DNA from 2 places in the Komagataeibacter sucrofermentans DSM 15973 genome. Region 1 is predicted to be linked to the other one. Evidence: riboswitches for the same ligand, from Rfam matches in the RefSeq annotation. Region 1 holds a riboswitch; the other holds the start of a gene.

Evidence for each region. Region 1 has a riboswitch for cobalamin ahead of metE (5-methyltetrahydropteroyltriglutamate--homocysteine S-methyltransferase). Riboswitches for the same ligand answer to the same signal wherever they lie in the genome.
Region 2: it holds a riboswitch for cobalamin, as region 1 does, so the genes downstream of both, R5N89_RS12960 (DUF1636 domain-containing protein) here and metE (5-methyltetrahydropteroyltriglutamate--homocysteine S-methyltransferase) in region 1, are expected to answer to the same signal.

The regions. Positions count from the first base shown of each region.
Region 1 is NZ_CP137157.1:1,426,696-1,431,108, reverse strand. Features, by position in the region: gene metE (5-methyltetrahydropteroyltriglutamate--homocysteine S-methyltransferase) at 1-2,253, opposite strand, end outside; cobalamin riboswitch at 2,376-2,579, opposite strand; gene R5N89_RS06995 (metalloregulator ArsR/SmtB family transcription factor) at 2,646-3,569, shown strand; gene R5N89_RS06990 (hypothetical protein) at 3,634-4,128, opposite strand.
Region 2 is NZ_CP137157.1:2,740,163-2,744,575, forward strand. Features, by position in the region: gene R5N89_RS12945 (MDR family oxidoreductase) at 1-903, shown strand, start outside; gene R5N89_RS12950 (CbtB domain-containing protein) at 1,084-1,305, opposite strand; gene R5N89_RS12955 (histidine phosphatase family protein) at 1,398-2,003, shown strand; cobalamin riboswitch at 2,048-2,277, shown strand; gene R5N89_RS12960 (DUF1636 domain-containing protein) at 2,424-2,819, shown strand; gene cobW (cobalamin biosynthesis protein CobW) at 2,825-3,877, shown strand; gene cobN (cobaltochelatase subunit CobN) at 3,905-4,413, shown strand, end outside.

The DNA.
Region 1 (4,413 bases):
CGCGGGCCTGACTTCTTCCCATTTGCGGGTCTTGAGTCCGCAATCCGGGTTGACCCACAACTGATCGGCGCTCAGGCGTTCGGTCGCAAGTTTCAGGAGTTCAACCATCTCCTGCACGGTGGGGATGCGGGGGGAGTGGATGTCATACACGCCCGGCCCGATTTCCGCCGGGTAATGGTAATCGGCAAAGACTTCGAGCAGTTCCATCCTGGAGCGCGCCGTCTCGATGGAAATGACATCTGCATCCATCGCCGCAATGGCGGCAATGATGTCGTTGAACTCCGAGTAGCACATGTGGGTATGGATCTGGGTTGCATCTGCCACGCCCCATGCCGCGATGCGGAAGCTTTCCACAGCCCAGTCAAGGTAATGCTGCCAATCCCGATGGCGCAGCGGCAGGCCTTCGCGCAGGGCTGCCTCATCAATCTGGATGATCGCCGCCCCGGCTTTTTCCAGATCGACAACCTCATCGCGAATGGCAAAGGCGATCTGGCGGCAGGTGACGTTGCGGGGCTGGTCATCCCGCACGAAAGACCAGTTCAGGATCGTGACCGGCCCGGTCAGCATGCCCTTCATGGGGCGGCTGGTCAGTGACTGCGCATACCGCCACCATTCGACTGTCATGGGTTTGGGGCGCGATACATCACCATAAATGATGGGTGGGCGGACATAACGGGAGCCATAGGACTGAACCCATGCATGCCTGGTGAATGCAAAGCCTGCCAACTGTTCGCCAAAATACTGGACCATGTCATTGCGCTCGAACTCGCCATGGACCAGCACATCAAGCGCGACCTCCTCCTGCCATTTCACAACCCGGGCGGTCTGTTCGCGCAGGAAGGTATTATAGGCCTCGGTCGAAAGCGCGCCCCGGGCATGCGCTGCGCGCGCCTTGCGGATTTCCGGGGTCTGGGGAAAGGAACCGATCGTGGTGGTGGGGTAGGCGGGAAGGCGCAGTCTGGCCTGCTGGCGCGGGCGGCGCTGGCTGAAAGGCGATGCCCGACGGGCGAGCGTTGCGTCCGCCTTTGCCGCGCGTGCCTGAACGGCCGGGTTATTGATCCGTGGCGATGTGCGACGGGAAGCCACGGCAGCGCTGGAGGCATCGAGCACCTGCCGCACGCTGTCGCGCCCGTTATTCAGCGCCCTGGCGAGGACGGCCAGTTCAGCAACCTTCTGCACCGCGAACGCCAGCCACGAACGGATGTCGGCATCAAGTTCGGTTTCGCGCTCAAGGTCGATCGGCGTATGCAGCAGGGAGCACGACGGCGCAAGAATGACCTTGCGACCGGCTGCAACGATGGGTTCCACCCGGTCAAGGATGGCGTTCAGGTCCGCTTTCCACACATTGCGTCCATCCAGCACACCCAGTGACAGCACAAGGTCCGGCCGTGCTCCGGCCACAACATCCGCAAGCTGCTCGGGCGCGCGGACCAGGTCAACATGAAGGCCGTGGACAGGCAGGCCCAGCGCAGTTGCCAGATTATCGCCCAGCGCACCGAAATAGGTCGTCAGCATGAAGCGGATGGCAGGAACATCACGGATCAGTTCGGCATAGGCGCGGGCATAGGCGTCATCGGCCCCGTCGGGCAGGTCCAGCACCAGGCATGGCTCGTCGATCTGCACCCATGTGGCGCCCGCCGCCGCAAGCGTATTGAGTACTTCCACATAAACCGGCAACAGGCGTGGCAGCAGGGTCAGGACATTGAACGCCCCGCCACGGGCCTTGCCCAGCAACAGGTAGCTGACAGGCCCGAGCAGGACCGGGCGGGTGTCGATGCCAAGCTTCCGGGCTTCGAGGTATTCGTCCACGATCTTGCCTGAGGCGAGGCGGAATGTCTGGTCGGGCGTGAATTCCGGTACCAGGTAATGGTAATTGGTATCAAACCACTTGGTCATTTCCGCCGCTGGTGCGCCAGCGCAGTTGCATGTGTCATGCTGGTGGCCATTGCCGCGTGCCATGGCGAAATAGGTCGTGATATCGACCTTGTCCCCATCCCATTCGTAAATGGCAGGCACCGCGCCAACCATGGCGGTCGTGTCGAGCACATGATCGTAAAGCGAAAAGTCGTTTGACGGAATGATATCCGCGCCCAGATCGCGCTGGCGCGCCCACGCGGCAGCACGCAGGTCGCGCGCGGTGGCCAGCAGGGTAGCGGCATCGCTTTTACCGGACCAGTAGTTTTCAAGAGCGATTTTCAGCTCGCGGCGCGCCCCGATCCGCGGGAAGCCGAGGGTGGCGACAGAAACAGTCATGATAGCCTCAAACTCAGGTTGGGCGAGGCTAACAGGGCAGGTGCCACGCATCATCCACACGAACACGGCAGCAGGCCAGGTCCAGCACGGCAGGGTAGCGACCCGCCCGGACACCCCGCCGGAGGATTTTATGCGGCCATGGCAGGTCTCCTGGCTTGCGGGTCGACACAATGGGCCTGCCTTCCCGGAATGTGGATACATTCCAGTGGCCTGAACGGACCATCACTCGCCGCTTACAGTTGCGGGGGCAGCACCGGCTTATACCGGTTTCCCTCTTAGCTACACGCCAAAAACCCGGGTGCAGAACCATGACAGGGTGAGAGTAGAAAGAGATTTCATCAGTCTGTCAATTATTATTGTCTATATGCGAATTTCGTTATATAGATATTTTCATGCAAACGCCGGTCATTATCTTTCAGGCCCTGGCCGACCAGACGCGCCTGCGTATCCTTGCGCTATTGCGGAATATGGAATTGTCCGTGGGGGAGATTGCCCAGGTGCTGGGGCAGAGCCAGCCGCGGGTTTCCCGGCATATCAAAACGTTGGTGCAGGCAGGACTCATAGCCCGGCGCAAGGAAGGAAACTGGGTGTTTCTGACCCTTGACCATAAAACCGAAATGGCGCCCGTTTACGATGCCGTGGCCAGTTGGCCGTCGGGCAGCGATCCTGAAATCATGGCTGACTCCGAACGGCTCAGGGCGGTGCGTTCAGTCCGGGCGGCAGCCGCTGAGGAATATTTCGAAACCCATGCCGTCGAATGGGATGCCATCCGTTCATTGCATGTGTCGGAGCAGGACGTGGAAAGCGCAATACGCCGCATAGTCGGCAAGGGCGTAATCCATCATCTGGTCGATATCGGTACCGGCACAGGTCGCATGATCGAACTGCTGGCGCCCCAGGCGCAACTGATCACCGGGTTTGACAGAAGTCCTGCCATGCTGCGCGTGGCCCGGACCAATCTGGCAGCCGCCGGGCTGGAACGGGCGGCATTGCGACAGGGGGATATCTATTCCCTGCCACAGGCGAGCGGAAGTGTTGATCTGGCGGTGATGCACCAGGTTCTTCATTACGTGCAGCATCCAGCCGCCGCAATTGCCGAGGCCGCAAGGATTCTGTCTCCCGATGGCCGATTACTGGTCGTGGATTTCGCGCAACATGGCCGCACCGAACTGCGGGACCTGAACGCACATCTTCATCTGGGTTTCAATGATAGCCAGATGCGGAACTGGTTTGCCGAAGCAGGCCTGACGTGTACGGAAACGACCTATCTCGAAGGGGAACTGACAGTTGGGCTCTGGAGTGGTGGCCGTTTCTGATGTGACCCTTACGAAGCACATTTAATGACCCGGGCATGCGTAAAATACTGCCCGGGGGCAGGCCTTATGCGGTTGAACCCGGCAAACCATAGAGGTGCATGGCGGCATCACGCGCGCCGATAGTCCATTGCGCGGAAATATAGGCTTGCAGCAAAGTCATTGGCGCTTCTGGCTCGTGGAAGTCTGATATTGCGCAAGCTGCATCGACATGGGCCAGAGCCTCCAGCAGCAGGGGCGAGAAGAGTTCCTCCAGATAGTCGCCCCGATCCCGTAAAACGATCGGCAGTCCGCTGACTGGCGGGGCTATATGCAGGAATGTGGAAAACCCATCTGCACGGATCGCTTCTTCAGGGTTGGGAACGCAAACGGGCGTGCCAGCGACCGCTTTCAGCACGTCCTCGCGACGGGGTGCGCATTCCATAAGGCGGGACATGGAAATTGATCGGCGGCGCCGACGCTGCTGTATCAGAATGAATTCGGGCGATGGAACGGGAGACGTCATCTTTTTGACCATTGCAAACGGACATGGACTTAATTGGGAGGCAATGCATTCACGCATTGCGTCATAACCGGATTACCGCGTTCAGCTGGAAGCCAATGGACTGGTACGTGTGCGCAACTGCAAGCCATGGGATTGTTCGGGACAGATGGGCGCAAGTGTGTGTATCGCGCCGACGGGATCTGTTTCGTACATGGTTGCCATCAACTTTTCCGCTTTGGCTTTGACGAAAAAGCGATAATCGGCAGTAGAGCACACTGACTACCTGCTGCATTATGACGGCATTATAGAAGTTTTTTTGTTATATATCCGGCATGCATCCGAAAACGGAAAAATGTTTCGGAT
Region 2 (4,413 bases), 1.3 Mb from region 1:
GATGTGACGGTCGAAGTCGCGCAGTCCAGCCTCAACTACAAGGATGCGCTGGCCATGACGCGCGGGGCGCCGGTTGTGCGGCATTTTCCCATGATTCCAGGCATTGACCTTGCTGGCCGTGTTCTCCACTCCGATGACCCGGTCTTCCGCCCCGGCGATCAGGTTCTGGCCACCGGCTGGGGACTGGGGGAAAAGCACTGGGGCGGCATGGCTGGCATGGCCCGCCTGCCGGGGCGGTGGCTGCTGCCACACCCCGCGGGCCTGTCGGGGCGGCAGGTGATGGGCATTGGCACGGCGGGCTTTACCGCCATGCTGTGCGTCATGGCGCTGGAGGATGGCGGGCTGACGCCTGCCTCCGGCCCCATCATCGTCAGCGGGGCGGGCGGCGGCGTGGGCGGCATGGCCGTGATGCTGCTGGCGCAGTTGGGCTATCAGGTGGTGGCGGTAACGGGGCGGGCGCAGCTTCAGGCCTATCTGACCAGCCTGGGTGCTGCCGAAGTGCTGCCACGCGAAGCCCTCGCCCCTACCGGCAAGCCGTTGGAAAAAGCACGCTGGGCAGGCGGGATCGACGTGGTGGGGGGCGAGGCGCTGGCCACGATGTGCGCCTCCATCACGCAGGGCGGCACGGTGGCGGCCTGCGGGCTGGCCGGGGGCATGGCCCTGCCGCTGACTGTGGCCCCCTTCATTTTACGCAATGTGCGCCTGCAGGGAATCGACAGCGTCATGTGCCCCCGACCGCGCCGCATGACGGCCTGGGCGCGGCTTGCGCGTGACATCGACCCCACACGGCTGGACAGCATGCTGCATGACGCAACCCTGGCCGAAGTGCCCGGCCTGGCCCCGCGCCTGCTTGCGGGGCATATAAGAGGGCGGACCGTTATCCACCTCACCAATTCAAAATGATAAAAGTTTCTGGGTGCCGCCTTTTTTCAAAAAGGCGGCGTTCTATCGAAGCTTCTTGAAAAAATCTTCGCCAAGAACTGCTGCTTTCAAAAGTCGTTCAGGCAATAAAAAACGGCAGGCGCAATGGGCGCATGCCGTTCTTCACATCAGGCCATGCGGGGCGGATGCGCCCCGCGCCCCTTAGTGGCAGGGGAAGCCGAGCAGATGACGGCCGTCATGCACGAATTCATGCACGTAATGGCCAGAAACGAGCGAGGTCGCGCCCTGCTCCGCGCCAACGAAGTAGATCAGCAGCGAGGCCAGAACCAGCCCGAACACGCCCCACGGCAGCAGGTCGCGCACGGGAATGGCAACCGGCGGGGCGACAATATTGGCGGACAGGACGGATGTGTCTTGGCTCATGCTGAAAACTCCATGGATCATGCTCGATCCGGAGCAGTATGGCATGACAGGGCGGCTTGCAATGCCCTTGCCGTGTAACCGGATCAGCCGCCATGCTTTCAAAATCAACCGGCAAGGTCAATCATCCATTGCTCGCCCCACCCTTTCGGGCCACGCAGGGCAGCATGAACCAGACCCTGACCTGCATCGCCCTGCCTGCGCCTGATGAGTTGCGCCGGGGCGTCATTCCGGCACGCGATGCTGCCCCCATCCTGCCCGCAGGCTTCATGGCCCGCCTGCCGTCGGCCGATCGCCTTTTTGTGCCACCGCCCCTGAACAAGACCATCGGAACCGATGCCTGCGAGGCCGTGCCCGCCCTGCAGGCGGCCGATATGGGGGCGTGGCACGGGCTTTCGCTCAAGGTTCTCCCCCCTGCCGACCTCACCCGCTGGGTGGGAGATGCCGGTTTCGCGCCACCGGGGGGTGAAAGCCGCGACTCGCTGCTGCGCCGCGCTGGCACATGGCTGGCCGCACTCCCCGCAATGCCAGCGCGCATGCTGGTGCTGGCCGATGCCACGGTCATCCGCGCGCTTGCCATCGCGGCCCTCGGCGGTGACGGCGCCATGATGGCGCGGCTCGATATCGCCCCCCTCACCCGCACGGTGCTGACCCGCCACGCCACATGGCGTCTGGCCACCAGCGGCGCGCCCCGGCCCTGAGGGCACGGGCTGGCATGCGGCTTTGACAGCGCGGACCGCAATCGGCTAAATCCGCCCCTGATGGTTCCCCCACAGGGAGAATAGGGAAGACGGTGCGCCACTCGGCAATGCCGTCGCTGCCCCCGCAACTGTAAGTGGTCGAATCCGGCCCGGTGCGTGCACCGGTCCCGCCACTGGTCCCTGAGGGACCGGGAAGGCCGCCGGATATTGAGGGTGTGGCCCGCCACGCCCTTCGCCACAAGCCAGGAGACCTGCCATCCCCGCCCGCGCGGGACAGATGACCGTTTCGATCGCATGGCTGGCGGGGTGCCCGGCACGCGACTGGCCACCACCTGGCAATCTGCTGCCGGGCGGGGCATGACCGCGCACCCCGCTTTTTGTGCTGCCCGCCCGGCAGCGCCGCGAAAGGGCACGGACCAGATGACCACTTCCCCCCAGCCAGACACGGCACCACCGCCCGTGCACCTGCATGTGTGCGTAACCTGCCGCCGCGGCCTGCCCGCATCGGACAACCCGCAGGGCAGGCAGTTGCACGATGCCATGCAGGCACTGGCCAAAGGCGATCCCGACATTGTGGTGCATGAAGTCGCCTGCCTTGCCGCGTGCAACGACGGCTGCACCGCCGTTATCGCGACACCGGGCAAATGGGGCTGGCTACTGGCCAATCTCGGCCCGGAAAAGGCCGATGACCTGCTGACCTACACCAAAGCGTACGCCGCCTCGGCCAAAGGCACCGTCATGCCTTCGCGCAGGCCCGCAAGCCTGTCGGACATGGTGCGCGGCCGCTTTCCCGCATCCCTCTTTTCCGGAGTCTGACCGCCATGAACACGTCCGCCACGGCCCGCGCCAAAGTGCCCGTTACCGTCATCACCGGCTTTCTGGGCGCAGGCAAGACCACGCTGCTGCGCCACGTGCTGGCCAATGCGAAAGGCAAGCGCATTGCCATCGTGGTCAATGAATTCGGCACGCTGGGCATCGATGGCGACACGCTGCGCGCCTGCGGCGTGGAAGGCTGCACCGACGAGGATATTGTCGAACTGACCAATGGCTGCCTGTGCTGCACCGTGGCGGACGACTTCCTGCCCACCATGGAAGCCCTGCTCGACCGCGCGACCCCGCCCGACCATATCGTGATCGAGACCTCCGGCCTCGCCCTGCCCAAGCCGCTGCTCAAGGCGTTCGGCTGGCCCACCATCCGCACGCGCATGACCGTTGACGGCGTGGTGACCGTGGTCGATGGCCCCGCCGTGGAAGCCGGCCGCTTTGCCGATGACCCCGAGGAAGTCGCCCGCCAGCAGGCCGCCGACCCCTCGCTCGACCACGACAACCCCCTGGCCGAGGTGTACGAGGACCAGCTCCTGTGCGCGGACCTGATCATGCTCAACAAGACCGACCTCATGACGCCCGCGCAGGCCGATGCGGTCGAGGCCGCGATCCGCGCCGAGATCCCGCGCGCGGTGAAGGTGGTGCGCGCCACCGACGGGCAGGTTGACCCCGCCGTGCTGCTCGGCCTCGATGCGGCGGCGGAAGATGACCTTGCCGCCCGCCCCTCCCACCATGATGCCGAGGGCGGCGAGCACGAGCATGATGATTTCGAGAGCTTCGTGCTGCCCATCCCCGAGCAGGACAGCGTGGAGGGCTTCATCACCCGCCTGCAAAAACTGGCCGAACAGCACGACATCCTGCGCATGAAGGGCTACGCCACCGTGCGCGGCAAGGCCATGCGGCTGGCCGTGCAGGGGGTTGGCAGCCGCTTTCGCCACCAGTTCGACCAGCCCGTGCCCAAGGATGGCCCGCGAACCGGCACCCTTGTGGTGATCGGCCAGAAGGGGCTGGACCAGGCCGCCATTGCAGCGGCCCTGGCACTGGCGTAAGGCAAACGGCAGACGGGGGGCCGAATCATGCACCTGCTGGCACGCGAGGTCCGCACGCTCGATGAGGCCGATCAGGCCGAAGACCTCGGCCACGCCCCGGCTGATATCGTGTTCCTGTCCTTTTCGGACAGTGACCTGCTATGCCTCAACGCCGCCCATGCGGCAGGGGCCGCGCCCGATGCCAGCCTGCGCACCGCAACGCTGTCCCGCCTGCGCCACCCCATGTCGATCGACCTGTATGTGGCCGACACCATCATGGAGTCGCGCTGCGTGGTGGTGCGGCTGCTTGGCGGGCTGGAATACTGGCGCTACGGCGTGGAGGAACTCAGCCGCGCGTGCCAGCAGGCGGACATCCCGCTGGTGCTGCTGGCAGGCGACGGGCGCGACGACCCGCGCCTGGCCGAACGCTCCACCGTGACAGAGGCCATCCGCACCCGGCTCGACACCCTGCTGCGCACGGGTGGGGCCACCAACACCGCCACCGCCCTGCGGCTCATGGCCCATATTGCAGGGCGCGGGCCGGATGATGGCGCAGG